4 regions of the Desulfitobacterium elongatum genome follow, and region 1 is predicted to be linked to each of the others. Evidence: riboswitches for the same ligand, from Rfam matches in the RefSeq annotation. Region 1 holds a riboswitch; each other region holds the start of a gene.
What was found. Region 1 has a riboswitch for S-adenosylmethionine ahead of ACZ42W_RS17495 (PLP-dependent transferase). Riboswitches for the same ligand answer to the same signal wherever they lie in the genome.

Region 2: linked by a shared signal. The riboswitch ahead of ACZ42W_RS20860 (methionine ABC transporter ATP-binding protein) and the one ahead of ACZ42W_RS17495 (PLP-dependent transferase) in region 1 are both predicted to bind S-adenosylmethionine.
Region 3: linked by a shared signal. The riboswitch ahead of metA (homoserine O-acetyltransferase MetA) and the one ahead of ACZ42W_RS17495 (PLP-dependent transferase) in region 1 are both predicted to bind S-adenosylmethionine.
Region 4: linked by a shared signal. The riboswitch ahead of metH (methionine synthase) and the one ahead of ACZ42W_RS17495 (PLP-dependent transferase) in region 1 are both predicted to bind S-adenosylmethionine.

What each region holds. Positions count from the first base shown of each region.
Region 1 covers NZ_AP038772.1:3,692,604-3,696,032, forward strand. The annotation lists gene larE (ATP-dependent sacrificial sulfur transferase LarE) at 1-792, opposite strand, end outside; SAM riboswitch class I at 1,118-1,214, shown strand; SAM riboswitch class I at 1,349-1,451, shown strand; gene ACZ42W_RS17495 (PLP-dependent transferase) at 1,518-2,684, shown strand; gene ACZ42W_RS17500 (trigger factor) at 2,869-3,429, opposite strand, start outside.
Region 2 covers NZ_AP038772.1:4,434,496-4,437,924, forward strand. The annotation lists gene ACZ42W_RS20855 (PucR family transcriptional regulator) at 1-1,060, shown strand, start outside; SAM riboswitch class I at 1,482-1,586, shown strand; gene ACZ42W_RS20860 (methionine ABC transporter ATP-binding protein) at 1,665-2,678, shown strand; gene ACZ42W_RS20865 (methionine ABC transporter permease) at 2,668-3,342, shown strand; gene ACZ42W_RS20870 (MetQ/NlpA family ABC transporter substrate-binding protein) at 3,363-3,429, shown strand, end outside.
Region 3 covers NZ_AP038772.1:324,080-327,508, forward strand. The annotation lists gene ACZ42W_RS01490 (1,4-dihydroxy-6-naphthoate synthase) at 1-700, shown strand, start outside; gene ACZ42W_RS01495 (hypothetical protein) at 895-1,020, opposite strand; SAM riboswitch class I at 1,413-1,518, shown strand; gene metA (homoserine O-acetyltransferase MetA) at 1,587-2,504, shown strand; gene ACZ42W_RS01505 (HDIG domain-containing metalloprotein) at 2,593-3,183, shown strand.
Region 4 covers NZ_AP038772.1:3,889,392-3,892,820, reverse strand. The annotation lists gene ACZ42W_RS18445 (PAS domain S-box protein) at 1-907, shown strand, start outside; gene ACZ42W_RS18440 (hypothetical protein) at 929-1,105, shown strand; SAM riboswitch class I at 1,193-1,317, shown strand; gene metH (methionine synthase) at 1,434-3,429, shown strand, end outside.

The DNA of each region.
Region 1 (3,429 bases):
AAGGCTTTGGTTTAAGCTACCACTCCGAAAACCTTCTAGATCAAGCGTAACGTAAGTGAATCCAAGCTCTTTGAGCTTCCCTACAAGGGCCTCAGAATCGGCTTCTATGAGCTTAGAAAAATCTGCTTTGGGAACTTCCAAACGTGCTATGTCCTGATGATGTCTAACTCTCAAATTTCTGAACCCTAGCTCATTTAAGTATGTCTCTGCCTTTTCGACACGCTGTAGTTTTTCGATTGTTATTTCCTCGCCATAAGGGAAACGTGAGGAGAGGCAGGGACTTGAGGGTTTGTCCCATGTTGAGAGCCCCATTTCCTTTGAAAGCAGACGAATTTCATCTTTACTTAAGCCCGCTTCCTGTAACGGACTTCGGACACCCAATGCTCTAGCAGCCTGCATTCCCGGTCGATAATCTTTTAAATCATCCGCATTACTTCCATCGACTACCCATTGAATCTCCTTTTCTCGAGCGATACTTAGAAGCTTTGAAAACAATTCGTTTTTGCAATGAAAACAGCGATTTTTGGGATTAGAAACAAACTCCGCCTTCGCTAATTCCTCAGTCTTTATGACTTGATGTTTAGCCCCGATGACCTTAACCTGATTCATAGCGGTAGTGTAGTCTGATGTAGGCATAGTTTCAGATGAGCCAATAATAGCGAGGCATCTTTCACCTAAGACTTCATGTGCAACCTTTAAAAGAAAGGTGCTGTCAACTCCGCCAGAAAAAGCTACGATGACCGATTCCATTTCACGTATGATTTGTTTTAAATGATTCAGTTTAGATTCCATACTTAACCCCTCCGAATGTATCGAAATGTCCTCCGACTATTCCAATCTTAATACTTGGATTATAGATTATTTACTGAATCCTTTCAAGGCATCTGCACTTGTGGATCTTCTGTAATTGTATATGATTATCTGATCTCTATAAACCACAACTTGGAAATTAATCCTCCTATATAATCCTATCAAGAAAAACAAAGATATTCAATTATATTTATCTCAAACAACCGTATATGCCCGATTATATCTGTTGCAAATACTTACTCATTAGATTATCATATACGATAAGATTTTGATATCTGGTTGATTCCAACAATTAAATATCTGACAACTCTTATCAAGAGTGGCGGAGGGACTGGCCCGATGAAGCCCGGCAACCTGCATTATGCGAGGTGCTAATTCCAGAGAACCTTGTTCGAAGATAAGAGGACGTGAAGTAAAACCACGACCTCTTTTTGAGGTCGTTTTCATTTTCTTGGGAAGTTTCACTAAGGTTAAATTAATCAGAAGCGAGTTTTTCCTCGCATTTCTCAACACGAAAAAATATTGAACTGAATATCTGCTCTTATCCAGAGTGGCGGAGGGACTGGCCCGATGATGCTCGGCAACCAGCGATTAAAGCATGGTGCTAATTCCTGTAGGATGACAATCCTAACAGATGAGAGAAAACAAACCTCTTTTCTGTCTGAAGAGAGGTTTGTTTTTATATCTTCAAGCTTATCAAGGAGGAAATAGAATTGAACATTTTAACTGAACTTGCACAAATCGGAAATCGTATAGACCCCAAGGGGGCGATCAGCTTTCCAATCTACAATTCATCAACCTTTGCTCATCCAGGTTTAGGTGAAAGTACTGGGTTTGACTATTCCCGTACCGCCAACCCAACACGTCAAGTGCTTGAAGATGCCATTGCTCGCTTAGAAGAAGGAACAAAAGGTTATGCTTTTTCCTCGGGCATGGGAGCCATAACCACCATTCTAAGCTTATTTTCCCAAGGGGATCATCTCATCGTCACAGAGGATCTTTATGGCGGAACCTATCGCATCCTGAACGAAGTATTCAACCGCTTCGGACTACAGGTGAGCTTTGTCGATACCAGCAACCTTGAAGAGATTGAAAGGCAAATTCTCCCGAACACAAAAGCCATTTTTTCTGAAACTCCGACGAACCCCTTAATGAAGATTGCAGATCTTTATGGAATTGCTTCCCTGGCCCATTCACACGGACTCTTGAATATTGTGGACAACACGTTTCTTACCCCGTTTTTTCAAAAACCACTTAACTTAGGCGCAGATATTGTAATCCACAGTGGCACGAAGTATTTGGGAGGACATAATGACATCATTGCTGGCCTTGTGGTCGTAAAAGGCGAGGAATTAACCACACGCTTTGCGAGATTGCAAAATTCTCTAGGAGCTATACTGGGTCCCCAAGATTCTTGGTTAATGATCAGAGGCCTAAAAACTTTAGCACTGCGCATGAAGGCTCAAGAGGAAAACGCCAAGCAAATTGCCCAATGGTTAGTTAATCATCCCTCTGTAACAGACGTATACTACCCCGGTCTCGAGACCCACCCTGGATACTGTACTCAGTTGGCGCAAGCCTCCGGGTTTGGCGCCATGCTTTCTTTTCGAGTGACAGATGCCACCTTAATTCCGCAGGTTCTGAAATCCCTCCAGATTATTTCCTATGCCGAAAGTCTTGGCGGTGTTGAATCCTTAATCACTTACCCGTCCACCCAAACTCATGCAGATATTCCACAGGAAGTCCGCGAGCGACTTGGGGTGGATGACCGCCTCCTGCGCTTATCGGTTGGAATTGAGGGGGTTGAAGATTTAATTATCGACTTAGAGCAATCTTTAAAACGAGAGAATTATAATGAAACAACAAGGTTTTAATACCCGATTATTACACGATGCGGCAGACCGTGATCCCTTCATAGGTGCTGTAAGTACCCCCATCTATCAAGTGATCCATGATTTTGAAGCTTTATTGTAATCGATAAAATCAATGGACAGCCAGAATCCGGCTGTCCTTACTACTTGTGAGGTAAACTTTAGTTTGCCTATTAAGTTATAAGATTTATTTCAAATACTCGGGAAGTTCGTTCATAATATTCGTGGGTTTATTTTCGTAAAGGATAGCTTTGGTAACAATATAGTCGGCAACCTTTTCTAGTCGTATGGAATGCTTAATCTGATCTAAGGCCCCAGGTATCCCCTCAATACTCTTGCGGCGTGTTTCATAATCAGCAGTGAGTCCCATGAAAGAACCCTGTTGTTTGGAGATGGCTTCTTTAATGTCTTCTTCGGTGACTTCGGGTGAAATCTTTTCGGCGATGGCATTGAGAAGCAGGTTCTTTTTAACCGTTGTTTCAGCCTGGGGGCGGACTTCTTTTCTGAGATCGTCCATTGTGCGGCCAGAAGATTTCATGTAGTTTTCCATGACTTGCGGTCCCATCTGCATGCGGATCTGATTAATCTCGATCATGATCTGCTGCTCTATGATCTCTTCTTGAAGGGTAAAGGGATTTGCTTCTAGGAGTTGTTTCATCACGGCTTCTTTTTTGTGGATATGCGTTTTTTCTTGGGCCATCGCCTTGAAAGAGCTACGAATCTCTTCTGTTAGCGCTTCGATGGAATT
Region 2 (3,429 bases), 740 kb from region 1:
GTATCCCGAAACGAATACCGAACCTTTAGAAGATATAAAAGCCTTAATTCTGGGAGAAGAAATAATCAATAAAAAGAAGTTGGTTCGTAACGGCTTAGCTTATATATCAATTAAAAATTATTTTGTATTTCCATGCCTAGCTCATAACAACATCATAGGTTATTTCCTCTTGCAAAAAGACGCACAAATCAACGAACGCGAATTGTTGTTTATCCAACAGATGGTTTCATTTATATCCATCAAGTTGCTCGAAAAGCAGCTTGTCTTAGAAACTGAACAGCGCATGACCACCGCTATCATTGATGAGCTTCTGTTCCATCATTCTGATGAAGATATTGTTCGTGATCGACTACAACTTCTAGGGGTTATTCCAAACACAAACTACTATGTTCTGGTTTTGACCTCTAAGTCGAAAATAAAGCAGGAAAGCCCGTATATTTTCCGTTCAAGGCTGCAATCAATCTCTCGTTATATACAAGCTCTTTTCCCAAAAAGCTTGGTTCATTCAGTTGCAGATGGATATATGGCTTTTGTTTCTTTTCCAAGCACATCGTGTCATATGAGGGAAGACACCATGAGAAGTGTATTGGATAATTTGTCTGAACTCTCCGAAATAAAAAACCATATGTATATTGGGTGTAGTATGATTGAAACCGATTTAACCGGAATCCCTCATTGTTACGAGGCGGCAAAGCAAGCGATTCGGTTTGGAAAAGCATTTTTTCCTGATCAATCCATTCACGTTTATAGAGATTACCTCGAAATACGTATGGCTTCCCACATGCTCAATACCGATGAGCATACATTCTTAAAGCGAAATGTAATTCTTCCTCTAGAAAATTATGATAAAAAGTATCAAACAGAGCTTTTTCTTACCTTGGAAAAGTGTCTTACCATTGGTACATTGGAAAAAGCTGCTGCTGATCTGCATATTCATCCCAGCACATTACGTTATCGTCTTCAAAAGATAGCAGACTTGACAAATATTGATTACTTTACAACGCAGGGGAAATACATATTAAACACCGCATATATCCTCGCTAAACTTGGGTCATATTAGAACAAAAACCGGAGCTTCCATAATTGGAACCTCCGGTTTTTGTAGAGAAACTTTAGTTTTGAGATCAGCCAGACTCCCGACATCCGCTCTGAAGAAGACGCCTGAGTCCATCTATATCCAGCTCATCAAACCGTTTGAATCACCTCTGCCTGCGGCGTACCCGTCTTCGCATTACGGACATTATGAGCTAATTTGACAAAAAAGTTTTGCATCTTTAGACGGGCCACAACATGAAACGATGTCCCGTCCCCTTATTACGTGTTCCCCTTCCTCTCTGCAAGGTATCACTTGGAAGATATCTATTTTAAAGAAATCTATTGACATTACTTCTGTTATGTAATAGTATAAATCCAATCAATAGCTAAGTGTAAATAGTCGTATAGGAATACTTAGTATTATTTTACAACTAAATATAGAGTTATCCTTATTCAGAGTGACCGAGGGACTGGCCCTATGACGTCCGGCAACCCCCTATTTGGGAAGGTGCTAAATCCTGCAGAATGACTAACATTCTGAAAGATAAGTCGAAACAGAGATATTTTCGATGTCCCTTTCAGTTTGAAAGGGACATTTTTTAAACTACTGATAAAAAGGAGGGAATGATATGATTGAAATTCGTAATCTCTCAAAGGTTTATGATACAAAGAATGGAACAGTAAAGGGAGTCGATAATGTGTCCTTGACTGTTCAAGAAGGTGAAGTTTTTGGAATCGTTGGTTACTCAGGCGCTGGAAAAAGTTCATTGATTCGCTGTATTAACCTGTTAGAAAGGCCAACCTCAGGGAGCATTTTCGTTAACGGGAAGGATCTTACTTCCTTAAACAGTGAAGACCTACGCCGTGCACGCTTAAAAATAGGGATGATTTTTCAGCATTTCTATTTGATCAGTCAAAAAACGGTGTTTGAGAACGTAGCATTTTCCCTTAAAGCTGCTAAAGTACCGACAGTGAAAATTAAAGAGAGAGTTGAAGAACTCCTCGAAATGGTCGGTCTAGCCGACAAAAGAGATGTCTATCCTTCACAGCTGAGCGGAGGACAAAAACAAAGGGTAGGTATCGCTCGTGCCCTTGCTAATAATCCCACTGTACTTTTATGTGATGAAGCCACTTCAGCCCTAGACCCGACGACGACAAAATCAATCCTAAATTTATTAAAAAAGATTAATACAGAGCTTAATATAACGATTGTTTTGATCACTCATGAAATGAACGTTGTGAAGGAAATTTGCGACCGAATGGCAATCATGCAAGACGGAAAAGTTATCGAAGAAGGCTCTGTCTATGATATATTTGCAAACCCGAAAGCCGAACTCACCAAAGAATTCATAGCGAGTGTTGTTTCCTTCGAAATCCCAGAGGTTATCTTAGAGAGCTGCAAAGGACCAATTATCAAGGTGACCTTCAAGGGAGAGGTCGCTGGAGAGGGTGTCATTTCCGATACGCTCCAGAAATTTAACGTTCACGGTAATTTCCTCCATGGTTCCATTGAATATATTCAAGAATTGCCGCTTGGCATCTTTATTATGGAACTAAACGGGCAAAAGGAAGAAATCGCAAAGGCCCTACAGTATATCGAAAGCAGGGCAGTACAAGTGGAGGTGTTACAAAATGGGCTTTGAATTTAATCATTTTGTAGAACTTATCCCTGAAATCAATTCAGCGTTTATTCAAACCATCTATATGATTTCCATCTCCTTGGTTGTCGCGATTTTAATTGGCTTGCCCATCGGAATCTTCTTATATATCACTGACAAAGGCTTGTTCTTGGAAAATCGGGTGCTTCAAAATGTTTTAGGATTTGTCGTTAATTTGGTACGATCGATTCCGTTCATCATTTTACTTGTCGCACTCATTCCCTTGACAGACTTTCTAGTGGGTACGACCATCGGCCCTACTGCAGCAAGTGTTTCCCTTTCTGTTGCTGCAATTCCATTTTTTGCACGTATCGTGGAAACGGCTTTACGTGAGATTGATAAAGGAGTCATTGAGGCTGCGATAGCCGCTGGTGCAACTCCCTGGATGATCATCAAGGAAGTGCTGCTCCTCGAAGCTAGATCCGGAATTATTTCTGGTGTTACCTTAACACTCATTAGTTTGATTGGTTTTTCGGCCATGGCCGGTACAGTTGGCGGTGGCGGAATAGGTGATTTGGCCATTCGCTTCGGCTATTATCGCTATGACAACACTATCATGATTTCAACCGTTTTGATTTTAGTTATTTTAGTTCAGCTTATCCAATTTGCTGGTGATTTTATTGCCAAAGTTGTAGATAAAAGAAAATAAGAAGAAAGAGGGAAGATAAGATGAGAAAATGGTTAACCGTATTGACTTTACTTTTAGTGGTAGGAGTTTTAACCGCTTGCGGCAGTA
Region 3 (3,429 bases), 1.4 Mb from region 1:
CCCGGACGTGGTAAAAATTTCGTACGCTGCACTGCCCTGGGTGTTGTCTGAATATGCTTTGTTACCTTGCGGTGGCGCCTTGGGGAGAGGATGTGGGCCACTGGTACTGACCTCAGACGAAAGCGCTGCTGATAAGGGACCAGCGGGCTTGAAGGGACGACGTGTAGCTGTGCCCAGTGAACGATCCACCGCCTACTTACTGTTTAGGCTATGGGCAGCTCAGCAAGTTCCAGGGGGCATAGGTGAAATTGTTGTTATGCCCTTCGACGAGATTATGCCTGCGGTACGCGATGGGGCAATTGACGCAGGACTAGTCATTCATGAGGCACGCTTTACATACCCTGAGTATGGTCTAAAGCTCTTGGCTGATTTAGGGAGCTGGTGGGAGTCAGATGCCGGTTTACCGATTCCACTGGGAGCGATTATTGCTCGTCGGTCCTTGGATTTGGATGCTATCTCCGGATGGATCAGAGCATCAGTTAAATATGCGTGGGCCCATCCGCAGGAGTCCCGGGAGTACGTGCTACAACACGCCCAAGAGTTGTCCAGTGAAGTGGCAAACGCTCATATCAATCTTTACGTGAATGAGTATTCCGAGGATTTAGGCGAAAAAGGATATGAGGCTATTACTGCACTCTTGAGTCGGGCCATGCAAGAGGGAATCGTACCAAAGTTTGACTTGGCAGCACTGCGTATATAAAGGAGTTATAGCAAAGAAAAAGGCCGGGATATCCGGCCTTTCGTTGTTAGAATCTCCGACGGTGACCAAAGAAGAAAAATGGGAAAAAGAAGGGAAAAAACGGGAAAAAAAACGGAAAGAATCCAAAACGCCTAAAACCAAACATACCTCAATCTCCTTTCTCTTATTCAGATTGATGCCCAAGCATCCTTAATTTAGAAGATTACGCCGAGGGCGATAAGGATCAAAATAGCAATGGCAATAATAGCTGCGCCAACACATTGACCTCCGCCCATAACAATTGGGTTGCAACATCCGCCACCATAACCCATGCCGTACAAATTGATCTCCTCCTCTCACATCAGATTAGAACTCTTTTAGAATGCAATTCCCATCGCAATAAGCAGAAGAATGATTACAACTACGATTGCGATACCTTCTAATTTCTCACCATGACGCATAACTCCATCTAACCCCACTGCCATACTTTCAACCTCCCTTCGTTAGATAGTACATAATATGCCTTGTCTTAGATAGATGTCCCAAGTGCTGTAATAATATGTAGAGATTTATTTGTTTCATAGCGAACAGTTGCCACAAACGAATGATAGGGGAAAGGGTCAAGAGTCCGGTTTTTGCTTTTGTTATAGGACAGATTGACTTAAATGAAAGAATGTAATAATATAGTAGCAATGGCTATTTTCTTTAATATCGATAATTGAATAGAATCAACTTCTTATCAAGAGTGGTGGAGGGGCTGGCCCGATGAAACCCGGCAACCGGTATTTTTAAAATACAACGGTGCCAATTCCTGCAATGGATACATTGATAGATGAGAGAGGAAATGGTGTAAATTAATCCTCTTTCGTATGAATGAGGATTTTTGTTTTGAAAGGGGAGAGTCACTTTGCCTATCAACATACCCGATGGTTTACCAGCTGCTGAAATATTAAATAATGAAGATATTTTTGTCATGAATGAGGGAAGGGCTTCACATCAGGATATTAGACCACTGAGTATCCTGATTCTCAATCTCATGCCCAATAAAATTATCACGGAAACACAAATATTGAGGCTTCTAAGCAATTCACCGTTACAAGTCGATATCACCTTACTTTATCCCGAAACGCATCGTTCCAAGAATACTCCAGAAGAATATCTGGTCAAATTCTATGATACCTTTGAGAACATTAAGGATAAGAAATTTGACGGAATGATTGTCACTGGAGCGCCAATCGAGCAGATGGATTTTGAAGAGGTTGATTTCTGGCCGGAGTTAGTGAAGATCATGGACTGGAGCCAACATCATGTTTATTCGACCCTGTACATCTGCTGGGGAGCACAAGCTGGATTGTACCATCAATTTAGTGTTCCAAAGTATTCACTTCCTGCCAAGATGTTTGGCGTTTTTCCCCATACCATTAACAGAAAGAATGTTAGGCTCTTCAGAGGGTTTGACGATATTTTCTATGTCCCCCATTCCAGGCATACGGAAGTAAGAAGGGAAGATATCGAAAAGGTTGCTGAGCTAGAGATTCTCTCTGAATCCGAGGGGTCTGGCGTCTATATAGTGGGCACAAAAGGTGGTCGGCAAATTTTTGTGACAGGCCATTCAGAATATGATCCCCTGACCTTGAAATCTGAGTACGACCGAGATATAGCAGGAGGTCTTCCTATCAACATCCCTCAAAACTATTATCCGGGGGATGATCCGAAACAACCACCGATCGTTAAGTGGAGGAGTCACTCCAATTTGCTCTTTGCAAACTGGCTCAATTACTATGTCTATCAGGAAACTCCCTATAATCTTAATGAACTTGATTAAATAAAAACACGAAATTGAGGAATGTGATCTTAGCCAGAGCAATCAAATTTCAAAGGATTAAAAATAGATTGAGAAAGAAGGAATTTCAATGCCAGATTATGAACACGATCGGGAAGCCGCATGGCAACTTCTAAGCGAATATGTCAAGAGTGAGACTCTTTTAAGACATGCCATAACAGTGGAAGCTGTCATGCGCCAATTTGCCTCCCTCTATAATGAAGATACTGAAAAATGGGGCATCATTGGACTATTACATGATATCGATTTTGAGATGTACCCTGAACAGCATTGTCACAAAACGAGGGAAATACTCGAGCCAAGGCATTTACCTGAAGAGTATATTCGGGCCATAGAAAGCCATGGTTACAAACTTGTCAACGAAGTGGAACCCATCGAAAATGTTGAAAAGGTGCTTTATACCATTGACGAACTGACAGGTCTTATTTCTGCCACGGCACTTCTTAGACCCAGTAAAAGCCTTTTTGACTTAACTGTAAAATCCGTAAAAAAGAAATGGAAGCAGAAGAGCTTCGCTGAGGGAGTCAGCCGTGAAGTCATAGAAGACGGTGCAGAAAGGCTAAAGATGGACTTGGATTATGTTATCGAGCAAACCATCAAAGGCATGCAGAACGTCGCGGCTGAAATAGGTCTAGAGGGAAACCTAGAAGCGGGGAAGTAAATAATACTGAGGAAAACTATGAGCCAGTAACTCTCTTTTAAGAGTGATACTGGCTTTAAACATTTTGGAAGAGGAATAAGAGAGTAAATATAATATGATTTTGCTAAACGTTAAAATAGTTAACGCTTTTTAAGGTGTTAACATAAATCCCGGCCTTATGTTAACTGGTTTACAACGAGTTAACATTCTAACGTTAACTAGTTTACAAATTTCGATATAATAAGCGCGTATTTATCGGGCTTTCGT
Region 4 (3,429 bases), 200 kb from region 1:
AGGGTATGAACGAAGTGAAATTTTAGATACGCGATTATTAGATTTTACATCTTTAATAGACGAAGCGGATCAAGAAAAGATTCAAAAGTGCTTGAGAGAAAATGGCGTAGTTCTTAATTGGGATATAAGAATGACCACAAAATCTGGAAAAGAGAGGATTGGACTTCTTTCTGCAGAAGCGGTTCAAATAGAAACACAGACCTGTTTTCTCATGGTCGTCCAAGATATAACTGAGAAGAAACATATAGAGCGGGAGATGGCACGACTCGAAAGGCTTAATTTAATTGGCGAAATGGCAGCGGGAATAGGACATGAGATACGAAACCCTATGACGACAGTTCGAGGGTATCTGCAGGTTTTTTCAGCCAAAGCGGAGAATTTTATGTATAGAGAAACCTTCCAACTCATGATAGAGGAGCTGGATCGGGCGAATCAAATCATTTCTGAATTCTTGTCACTTAGCCGAGATCGCATCGTAGATTTCAAGGTAGTTAATATTAACACGATTATCAATGTTCTTTACCCACTCATTTATGCACACGCAAATATGGAAGATAAACGTGTAAATATCAGGCTAGGAAATATCCCGGATTCTTACGTAGATGAGAAAGAACTTCGCCAGCTTATTTTGAATCTTACTCGTAATGGCTTAGAAGCCATGTCGGCCGATGGAGTCCTTACGATTTCTACCTATTTAAAGCATGGAAGAGTTGTTCTGATGGTCGAAGACCAAGGGTGTGGTATCCCTAGTGAGATTAGAGAGAAAATTGGAACTCCGTTTTTTACAACAAAGGATAATGGGACGGGTTTGGGCCTGGCCATTTGTTATAGTATTGCTGCAAGGCATAAAGCAACCCTTGATATTCGTTCAAGCCCGAAAGGGACAAAGGTAAGTGTGCAATTTTAAAGGGAAATTAGAAGGGAGACCATGTCGGTCTCTTTTTATGTCGTTGTATCAAGTTTACAAGGTAAGCAACTTATCCCCTTTGATTTCATAGTTGATTTTTCACCGATTCGGGAATGTCACATTGGGAACACTGGATTTCCTTGTGATAACTCTGAGTGGAATCAAGGAGCAGGAGGGTGTGCCCAGTCGGAGAAGTGATATAGTACAGAATTGTACTATTGACAGACTGTTTTGGAACTGTTATTATGAGTTTAACTTTTTATTCGAGATACTAACTCAATAAAACTCTTATCCGGAGTGGTGGAGGGACTGGCCCGATGAAACCCGGCAACCAGCATAAATTCTTTTAAATTGAGAGAATTTAAGTATGGTGCTAATTCCTGCAGAAGGTTACTTCTGGCAGATAAGAGGATTACAAACGATTTTGTGAGCCTCTTCTGTTGTGGAAGAGGCTTTTGCAATTCTACATATTATCTACAGTGCTTAGCTGCACTTTGCAAGTTTGTATATGGAGAGGAAGAATGAGATGAAATCTTTATTTGAAAAGGAACTAGAAAAGAGAATACTCATTCTCGATGGAGCGATGGGAACCATGCTTCAGAGAGCGAACCTAACCGCGAAGGATTTCGGGGGAGATGAATACGAAGGCTGTAATGAAATCTTGAATCTTAACCGCCCTGAGCTCATCCGCTCAATCCATGAAGAGTACCTCGAAGCGGGCGCGGATATTATCGAGACAAATACGTTCGGGGCAACGACCGTGGTTCTCGCGGATTATGCCTTGGAAGAAAAAGATAGTGAACTTAATCGAGTTGCTGCAAAACTAGCTAGAGAAGTAGCTGATTCCTATTCGACGTCGGAAAAGCCACGCTTTGTCGCTGGTTCTATGGGTCCAACGACGAAGAGCCTATCCTTGACCGCTGGAGTAACGTTTGATGGTTTAAGTGAGGCCTATTGCCGTCAGGCGAAAGCCTTGATTGAGGGTGGAGTGGATGTCCTCATTGTCGAGACGGCCCAGGATACACTTAATGTAAAAGCGGCCGGAGTTGGAATTCAAAAGGCTTTTTCTGACTTGGGTCATAAAATTCCGATTATGATTTCGGGAACGATCGAACCTATGGGGACGACTCTTGCAGGACAAAATATTGAAGCCTTCTATATTTCTATTGAACATCTGGATCCGATTACTGTGGGTCTTAATTGCGCAACTGGAGCAGAATTTATGCGTGACCACATCCGTTCGCTTTCTCAATTAGCAAGCTGTGGGGTAAGCTGCTATCCTAACGCCGGGTTGCCGGATGAAGATGGGCATTATCATGAAGAACCGGAAGGGCTTGCTCGGAAAATGGCTGGCTTCGCGGAGCGCGGCTGGCTCAATGTGGCTGGAGGTTGCTGTGGAACGACCCCCGAACATGTCCGGGCCATGGCTGCGGTGCTTAAGGATTATGCTCCTCGTCCACTTTCACAGCGGACGGTGAGTGCTGTATCTGGGCTTGAACCCGTCTATGTCGAAGAGGAGAATCGTCCGCTTATCGTGGGTGAACGGACAAACGTCATTGGTTCGAAGAAGTTTCGAGATCTGATTGCGGAAGGTCGCTATGATGAAGCTTCTGAGATTGCTCGAGCACAAGCCAAGAAAGGAGCCCAAGTCATCGATGTTTGTTTGGCGAACCCGGATCGAGACGAATACACAGATATGTGCGAGTTTTTACCCTATGTTGTAAAAAAGGTTAAGGCTCCTCTCATGATTGACTCAACAGACCCGAAGGTCATGGAACTAGGACTTAAATTCTCACAAGGAAAAACGCTGATTAACTCCATTAACCTGGAGGATGGGTTAACGCGATTCGAGGAAGTTATTCCTCTTCTGAAAAGATACGGGGCTGCTATCGTTGTCGGGACGATTGATGAAAAAGGGATGGCCCTAACCCGAGAAAGAAAGCTAGAGATTGCCAAAAGGGTTTATGGATTGATGACCGAATATGGTGCCTCAACACAAGATATCATTTTTGACACACTTACCTTCCCTGTTGCGACAGGAGACGAAACCTACCTGGGTTCGGCTAAAGAGACGATTGAAGGAATTCGGCTCATTAAGCAGGAGTTCCCTGAGTGCAAAACTATTCTAGGAGTTAGCAATGTTTCCTTTGGCTTACCAGCAGCCGGGAGGGAAGTCTTGAATGCCGTCTTTTTGTATCATGCGACAAAGGCAGGCTTGGATTATGCCCTCGTGAATGCGGAGAAGCTTCAGCGGTATGCGTCCATCCCTGAAACCGAACGACAACTTTCCGAAGAACTTTTATTTAATACGAATGATGAAAGTGTTGCACGTTTTGCTGAGTTCTATCGGAATAAAAATAGTGTGACGTCTAAGGATCCGGGTAAGATTCTATCTGTAGAAGAACGTTTAGCTCAATATATCGTCGAAGGGTCGAAGGACGGCTTAATCTCTGATTTAGAAGAAGGACTTAAACTATATTCTGCACTTGAGCTCATAAATGGGCCTTTAATGGCCGGAATGG